2 regions of the Mesorhizobium sp. P2_C7 genome follow, and region 2 is predicted to be linked to the other one. Evidence: riboswitches for the same ligand, from Rfam matches in the RefSeq annotation. Region 2 holds a riboswitch; the other holds the start of a gene.
The links. A riboswitch is a leader RNA that binds a small molecule or an ion and turns the genes downstream of it on or off. The one in region 2 is predicted to bind cobalamin.

Region 1 (4,206 bases), on a different contig from region 2:
TGGACCGGCGTCGGCGGGTTGGCCGGAGGCGCTGCCTACAAGGCAGCCAACACCGCCGATTCGATGATCGGCCACCGCACCCCGCGCCACGAAGCGTTCGGCTGGGCGGCGGCGCGCTTCGACGATTGGATCAACCTGCCGGCATCGCGGCTGACGGCGCTGTTGATCGTGCTGGCCGCATTCCTCGTCAGGGGTGCTGATGCGAAAAACGCCTGGCATGCCGTGTGGCGCGACGCGAAAAAACACCGCTCGCCCAATGCCGGCTGGCCGGAAGCGGCGATGGCCGGCGCGCTCGGCCTGGCGCTTGCTGGACCACGCAGCTATGGCGGCGTGCTGGTCGACGACGTCTTCATGGGCGAAGGCGGCCGCCGCGAAGCCGACAGCATCGACATCAGGCAGGCGCTGAAACTCTATCGTGTCGCCGATTATCTGCTGATCGCGCTGTTCGGTTTGGTCTCGGCAATCGTCATCGTCGCGTGATCGGGCCTGCTGGTTAAGGCTAATCAGAACTCGATGCCTTGCTGCGCCTTCACGCCCGCCGAGAAATGGTGCTTGGTCACACCCATCTCGGTGACGAGGTCGGCCGCCTCGACCAGTGCCGGCTTGGCGTTGCGGCCGGTGACGACGACATGCAGGCCCTCGCGCCGCGCCTTCAGCGCCGCAACCACTTTGTCGAGATCGAGATAATCGTAGCGCAGCGCGATGTTCAGTTCGTCGAGCACCAGCAGGCTGATCGATGGATCGGCCATCAGTTCGAGCACTTTGGCCCATGCGGCTTCGGCTGCGGCAATGTCGCGCTTCAGATCCTGGGTTTCCCAGGTGAACCCCTCGCCCATGGCGTGCCAGACGACGCGGTCGCCAAAGGCGGCGAAGGCATCCTTCTCGCCGGTGTGCCATTTGCCCTTGATGAACTGGACGACGCCGACACGCTTGCCGTAGCCGAGCATCCGCAGCGCCAGACCAAAAGCGGCGGTGGTCTTGCCCTTGCCCGGCCCGGTGTTGACGATCAGCAGCCCCTTCTCGATCGTCTTGGCCGCCACCTCGGCATCCTGCACCGCCTTGCGCTTGGCCATCTTGGCGCGGTGGCGTTCTTCATCCCGGTCGGTCTTGTTGTCGATATCGGTCATTTCATTTCACCTTGAGCGGCAGCCCCGCCACCATCAGCAGCACCGTGTCGGCGACAGCGGCCACCTGCTGGTTGAGTCGGCCGGCGGCATCGCGAAAACGGCGCGCCAGTGCGTTGTCCGGCACGATGCCTTGGCCGACTTCATTGGACACGACGAACCAGGGCCCGCGCGGCCGCGACAGCACGTCCGCCAGCCGACGGCATTCAAGGTCGAGGTCGTGTTCGGCCAGCATATGATTGGTCAGCCACAGTGTCAGGCAGTCGACAAGCACCGGCTGATCGTCCGGCAAAGCCTCGAGCGTGCCGGCGAGATCGAGCGGTGCGTCGATGGTCGCCCAGCCCTCGCCGCGCCGCGAGCGGTGCAACGCGATACGCTCACGCATTTCGTCATCATAGGCTTGCGCCGTGGCGATATAGGTCCATGGCGAGGGTGGAACTGTCGCCAGGGTTTCGGCATGCGCGCTCTTGCCGGAGCGCGCACCGCCGATGATGAAGGTCAGCTTGCTGCGATCAGGCAAAGCTGTCGCGCAGGCTGGTCGCGGTGCCGGTGAAGCGGCCGCGCACCACGCCGACGACGGCGCCGAGCACCAGCCAGAACACCAGGTTGGTCACTGTGACCGCCACCACGAACTGGTGGTGCAGGCCTTCCGGGATCGGCGTCTCGAAACTGTCGGGCTGCGGTGCGCCGACAATATGCGGCGCGACGATCAGCAGGACGGCAAGGATCGCGAGCGGCAGCGACTTGCGGAACGCAATCAGGCCGAGACCCGCCGCGGTCGCCACCACGGTTGCCCACCACCAGATCTGGCGCTGCGTGAGATCGGCCGCCGGCATCGCGGGCAATTCCGGTGGCAGGCCGAGGCCTGGTGCCAGCGTGAACACGGCAAAGCCGGCGAGGCCCCAGAACACGCCCTGGCGCCAATTGCCGATGCCGCCGGCGAATTCGGAAACCGCGACCAGGATCAGCGCAAAACCGATGCCGGTGACGATATTGGCGACAACGCTGAAGGCGAAACGCTCGAAACCGTCGGCCGGCGCCCAGCCTTCGTCTTCCGCGGTCGGAGTGGCTGCTTCCGCAGGCGCCGGGGCGGCAGAGCTCATTGCATTCGCCGCCTGAGCGGCTGTGCTCATGGCGCTGGTATCGGTTGCAGCCGTAGCGGCATGGTCATGATGGTGGCCGCCGCCGGCCTGTTCGTAGACTTCCGCCTTGAGGATCAGCGGCACGGTGGCATAGGCCTGCAGGCAGGCGAGAACGACGCCGGCCACGAGCCCTGCGATCGCCGCGATGAACACGACGTTGCGAAACAGGTTCATGATGTCAAATCCTCGTCAGTGGCAGGGAAACGCCATCGAATGGCGATAGTCGTGAGCCGCATTGTGGACCGCATCGATATGCGAGAAGCCGACAAAGCCGACAACGAAGATGCCGAGCAGCGCCACGAGTGCAAGCTGCATGAAGCGCGACTGCGAGGAGACGGAGGCGCCGAGGGAGACGGAAGCGGTAGTCATGTCTTGTCCTTTCACCCTCCACCCGAGGGCATCGAAGTCAGTTTCCTGTCGCCGGCAGGTCTCCTGGCTCGCGGATCAGCGCCCTTCCCCACCTTCCCGAAGAGAAACCTTCAGTGGCATATGGAGAGGACTACCGCACACAGTTGCGGGGGCAGCCACGGCATTGGGCAACAAGTCCGCCCGCACCGCATTCCCTCTTGGCTCCAAACGGAACCGACGACAAGCGCGACTATAGGGAAAATCGCCGCGACCGGCAAACCAAATTCCGCCGACAACCAGCGCGATTGCGCCATCCAGATAAATCGGGTCTCCGGCACAACAATTGACAATTCCCGTGGTCAGGTGTCGGCTGACAAATCCACAGGAAGCCAGCCATGCAGCCCATTGCAAGCGAGCGCGATCCCTACAACGGCCTGACCCGGGCCGAACCGACGCTGCCATCGTCGGCCTATTGGGATGCGGACAGTTATCAGCGCGATCTCGACGCCATCTGGTACAAAAGCTGGCTGCTCGTTTGCCGCGAGGCCGACCTTGCGCAGCCGCTTTCTTTCCGCACCTTCCGCGTCGGCACGCAGGAAATTTTCGTACTGCGCGACGAAACTGGCGAATTGCGCGCTTTTCACAACACTTGCCGCCATCGCGGCTCGCAGCTTTGCCAGGAAGGCGAAGGCCGGCTGAAGGCGCGGCTCATCACCTGCCCCTACCACGCCTGGTCCTATTCGCTGCGCGGCGACCTCGTGCGCGTGCCGTCGAAGTCGCTGCCGGAAGGCTTCGACAAGGCCGATCATCCACTCTATCGCGTGGCGCTCTCGATGTGGCGCGGTTTTGTCTTCGTCAATCTGCAAGAGGACGCCGCCGGCTCGGCGGAAACATCCTTCGATCCGGCGTCCGGCAGTCTCGCCAACTGGCCGCTGGAAACGCTTGTTACCGGCCATGTGCTGCGCAAGGTAATGAACTGCAACTGGAAGATCTTTTGGGAAAACTTCAACGAGTGCCTGCATTGTCCGGGCGTCCACAAGGACCTGTCGCGGCTGGTGCCGATCTATGGCCGCGGCCTGATGGGCCGCCATGACGATCCCGAATGGTCCCGCCACGCCGACAATGACGCGCCGGAGTTTTCCGGCGGCCTGCGCGCCGGCGCGCAGACATGGTCGCGCGACGGACAGGCGCATGGGCCGGTCTTCACCGGCCTCACATCAGCCGAACGCGCCGCCGGCCAGACCTACGCCACCAACCTGCCGTCGATGTTCATCGTCGGCCATGTCGACTATATCAGGACCGTGCGGCTGGTGCCGCTTGGCCCCGAGCAGACCGAGCTTGTCGCCGAATGGCTGTTTGCGCCCGAGGCGCTTGATGCAACCGACATCGACAACATCGTCGCCTTCGGCAAACAGGTGCTGGAGGAGGATGCAGGGATCTGCGAGGTCAATCAGAAAGGTCTGCGCTCGATGCGCCATGCGGCCGGCGTGCTGATGCCCGAGGAGTACGACCTGCACCGCTTCCACAACTGGATCCGCGAGCGGCACGCAGCAGCTACCCCCAAGCCGTGAAGATCACAGCGATTTCGGCAG
Region 2 (4,206 bases):
CGATGTCACGCTAAGACAAGTGAAGAAGTCCTACGGCAATCTGAACATTCTCCACGGCATCGACCTCGATATAAAGTCGGGCGAGTTCATCGTCTTTGTCGGCCCGTCGGGCTGCGGCAAGTCGACATTGCTGAGGTCGATCGCCGGGCTGGAGGAAATCACCTCCGGCGAACTCAAGATCGCCGGCGAGGTCGTCAACGACGTGCCGCCGTCGAAGCGGGGCATCGCCATGGTGTTCCAGTCCTACGCGCTCTACCCGCACATGACGGTGTACGACAACATGGCGTTCTCGATGAAGATCGGCAAGGAGAACAAGGCCGAGATCGACCGCCGCGTGAAGCAGGCCGCGGAAATCCTGCAGCTGACCAAATATCTCGATCGCCTGCCCAAGGCCATGTCGGGCGGCCAGCGCCAGCGCGTCGCCATCGGCCGCGCCATCGTGCGCAACCCGAAGGTGTTCCTGTTCGACGAGCCGCTGTCGAACCTTGACGCGGCGCTGCGTGTCGCCACCCGCATCGAGATCGCCAAACTCAAGGAATCGATGCCCAACACGACCATGATCTACGTCACCCACGACCAGGTCGAGGCGATGACGCTGGCCGATCGCATCGTGGTGCTCAAGGAAGGCCATATCGAGCAGGTCGGCACGCCGATGGACCTCTACAAGAAGCCCGGCAATTTGTTTGTCGCCCAGTTCATCGGCTCGCCGGCCATGAACATCCTGCCGGCGACCATCGACAAGACCGGAAACCCGACCGTCGTCAGCCATGTCGGCGGCCGCAAGGCAAGCGTGCCGATCGCAACGCCGGCTTCGGCAAAGGGTGCCGCGGTGAGTTTCGGCGTGCGGCCGGAAGATCTGATCATCGCCAGCGGCACGGAGTATCTGTTCGAGGGAACGGTCGACTATGTCGAACAACTCGGCGAAGTCCAGCTTGTCTATGTCGACATCGGCCGCGCCGACCTGCCGCTGGTGACCAAGCTGCCTGGCAATGTCGAGGTCAAGCGCGGTGCGACGCTGCGGCTGAGCGCGGACGCCAACGACCTTCACATCTTCGACGCGGACGGGCACTCCTTCTCGCTCCGTCAGCCGGAAGTAAAGGCGGCTTGAGACAGAACCAAGTCTCGACACGAAAAGAGCGGCGGGCCAGGCCCGCCGCTCTTTTTTGGAAATCAACTTCGGCTGTTAGCGATTGCCGAAGAGGTCGCGGTCGGCGCTCTGAGGGGCGGACTTCTCTACGTCACCCGACGAATTGAGCAGCTTGCCGACGAAACCACCGCTGTTGCGGATCGAGCCCGTTTGAGAGTTGTCAACCGAACCGACGGCAGGCTGGTTGGCGCCATTCGAACCGTAGTTGTCGCTGGCGGCGAAAGCGCTGCCGGAGATCGCCACGACGGCGGCGGCAGCAAGCATGATCTTCTTCATTTCAAATCTCCTGAATTCTGGATTTCGCCAGGACGGCGGGAGAGCCCGCCGCCTTCTGGGAATCGGCTGTTAGTTATTGCCGAAGAGGTTACGGTTGCTACCCTGGGCAGGCGTCTGAGCAGCCGGCTCCGACTTCTTGGTCGAAGCAGTGTACGAGCTGTCGACAGCAGCGGTGGCTGCCGGGGCATTCGAACCATAGTGGTCGCTGTTCGCGAAGGCGCTGCCGGAAATGGCCAGAAGGGCGGCGGCAGTGAGGATGATCTTTTTCATTTTTTGGTACTCCAGTATTTCTTATTTTTGCCGTCCGTCTAGCGGCGTGTCTTGGGAAGAAATCGCGTCGTTCGGACAGCCCCGATGTGGGAGAGCCATCCAGCCATTTCCAATCACGAAGTTGTTCCGCGTGGACCAAGAATCCACCACTTGAAATTGCGCCAGGGGTTTCCACACTCAATGTTTTTCTAATTCATATCAAAGAGTTGTACGAAACAGGTACCCCGATCACCAACTGTGTCGGAGGCCCAGCGTTCACAAGTCCTGCACGCACAGTCAACAGAAACGAACCGTTCGGTTCGATTTTTGCGGCAGCTAATAGTCACTTTTCGATACCGTTAACCTTTTCTGCTTCCTGGCAAGGGGTCGGTTTCGGCGAGATTGGAGCCGGCTATGGTTGCCCAAGAGAAAGGCTTCCGCTTCGCGATCACCGACCGGAACGTTTCGCAAGCGTGTCGCGCCGCATGGATACGATGTCGTTTTCATGCCGATGACGCGCCCGCGATCGTGATTAGATCATGTCATCTCAGGTGCCGCTTCGTGACGACGAGGCGGAGAATTGGGAAGCCGGTCAGAATCCGGCGCTGCCCCCGCAACGGTGGTGGAGTTCAAGTCGCAACGGGAGACCACTGGGCGTCAGCCTGGGAAGGTGTCGCGATGGTCCGCAAGGACAACTCCAGAGCCCGGAAACCAGCCCGAGATGTCTAGACTCGACTGATCGCGGTGGGCGGTCAAGAGGCGGATAGTGCATGTCCGGCGCATCGCCGGCCTGCGTCCAATCCTTCCTCCGTCACCACCAGTTCAGTCCTTAGAAACGAGGACAGGACATGGATGCTCGCAACGACATGCTGAGGCTCTTGAGTGGCCGGCGGCAAGGCTTTTCGCTAGGACAGCCCTTCTACACCGATCCAGACTATTTCAAGCTCGACATGGAGCTGATCTGGTATCGCGACTGGCTGTTCATCGGTCATGATTGCGAGCTGCCGAAGCCGGGCAGCTACATCACGGCGCAGATTGGCGACTATCCAGTCGTGCTTGTCCGCGACCAGAAGGGCAATATCAACGCCTTCCACAATTCCTGCCGCCATCGCGGCAGCCGCGTCTGCAATTCCGACAAGGGCACGGCGGCAAAGCTGGTCTGCCCCTATCACCAATGGACCTACGAGTTGGACGGAAGGCTCTTGTTTGCCAGGCAGATGGCCGACGGTTTCGACAAGAGCCAGTTCGGCTTAAAGCCCGTCGCCTGTGAAAGCGTCGGCGGCTACATTTTCATCTGCCTGGCCAAGGAGCCGGCGGATTTCGCACCGATGCGCGCGATGATCGAGCCCTACCTTTTGCCGCACCGGCTGCGCGAGGCCAAGGTGGCGTTCGAATCGACCATTGTTGAGAAGGGCAACTGGAAGCTGGTCTGGGAAAACAACCGCGAGTGCTATCATTGCGCCGGCAATCATCCGGAGCTCTGCAAGACTTTTCCAGAGGCACCCACGGTGACCGGCGTGCAAGGCGCCGACAGCGACCCGGAAATGCTTGCGCACTGGGCGAAATGCGAAGCGGCCGGCCTGCCGAGCAAATTCCGCATCGATCCGGCCGGACAGTACCGCGCCACCCGCGCGCCGCTGCTGCGCGATGCCGTCAGCTACACGATGACGGGAAAGCGTGCGGTCAAGAAGAACCTGTCCGACAGCGTTTCGACCGACCGCATCGGTTCCTTGCTGCTCTATCACTATCCGACGACCTGGAACCACATTCTGGGCGACCACGCCGTCACCTTCCGGGTGTTGCCGATCAGCGCCACGGAGACCGCGGTGACGACCAAATGGCTGGTTCACAAGGATGCGGTCGAAGGCATCGATTACGATCTCGACGAACTCACCCACGTCTGGACCGAGACCAACGACCAGGACCGGCGGATCGTCGAGGAAAACGCCTTCGGCATCCTGTCGCCTGCCTACGAGCCCGGCCCTTATTCGGAGCTGCATGAGGGTGGCGTCATCCAGTTCGTCGAGTGGTACGCGTCGTTCATCGGCCCGCGCCTTGCCGAAGGCGGCCGGCCGGCGCTGCGCAGCGTTGCATAGTGCATGTCGCCCAAAAGTGCGCAGCGGTTTTGGGAACTCGACATGCACAGGGCAAGAGTGAGGACAAGAGGATGAATGCGATGACGGATCTCGGCCTCTATCGCCATCTCGACCAGATGACGCCCTGGAACGACCGGCTCCAGGTGCTGGAGGTGATCGGCGTCAGCGACGAAGCGCCTGATGTGAAGACCTTCACCTTCCGCTCCGACAACCAGACCTGGTTCCGCTACAAGCCCGGCCAGTTCGTGACGCTGGAACTGCCGACCGCCGACGGGCCGCTGATGCGCACCTATACGCTGTCGTCGTCGCCATCGCGGCCGTTCTCGATCGCGGTGACGATCAAGGCTCAAGCGGGCAGCATCGGCACACGCTGGATGTTCGACCATCTGACGCCGGGCTCGCACGTCAAGGCCTATGGGCCGACAGGCGACTTTTCGC

Region 1: another riboswitch for cobalamin. It lies ahead of AC1D2G_RS30370 (CbtB domain-containing protein); the one in region 2 lies ahead of AC1D2G_RS04775 (aromatic ring-hydroxylating oxygenase subunit alpha).

Annotation. Positions count from the first base shown of each region.
Region 1 is NZ_JBFUDW010000019.1:59,957-64,162, forward strand. Features, by position in the region: gene cbiB (adenosylcobinamide-phosphate synthase CbiB) at 1-480, shown strand, start outside; gene cobO (cob(I)yrinic acid a,c-diamide adenosyltransferase) at 504-1,127, opposite strand; gene cobU (bifunctional adenosylcobinamide kinase/adenosylcobinamide-phosphate guanylyltransferase) at 1,129-1,644, opposite strand; gene AC1D2G_RS30365 (CbtA family protein) at 1,637-2,440, opposite strand; gene AC1D2G_RS30370 (CbtB domain-containing protein) at 2,456-2,635, opposite strand; cobalamin riboswitch at 2,672-2,868, opposite strand; gene AC1D2G_RS30375 (aromatic ring-hydroxylating oxygenase subunit alpha) at 3,010-4,185, shown strand; gene AC1D2G_RS30380 (MFS transporter) at 4,189-4,206, opposite strand, start outside.
Region 2 is NZ_JBFUDW010000001.1:988,596-992,801, reverse strand. Features, by position in the region: gene AC1D2G_RS04790 (ABC transporter ATP-binding protein) at 1-1,108, shown strand, start outside; gene AC1D2G_RS04785 (DUF680 domain-containing protein) at 1,184-1,423, opposite strand; gene AC1D2G_RS04780 (DUF680 domain-containing protein) at 1,493-1,693, opposite strand; cobalamin riboswitch at 2,205-2,406, shown strand; gene AC1D2G_RS04775 (aromatic ring-hydroxylating oxygenase subunit alpha) at 2,521-3,768, shown strand; gene AC1D2G_RS04770 (FAD-binding oxidoreductase) at 3,849-4,206, shown strand, end outside.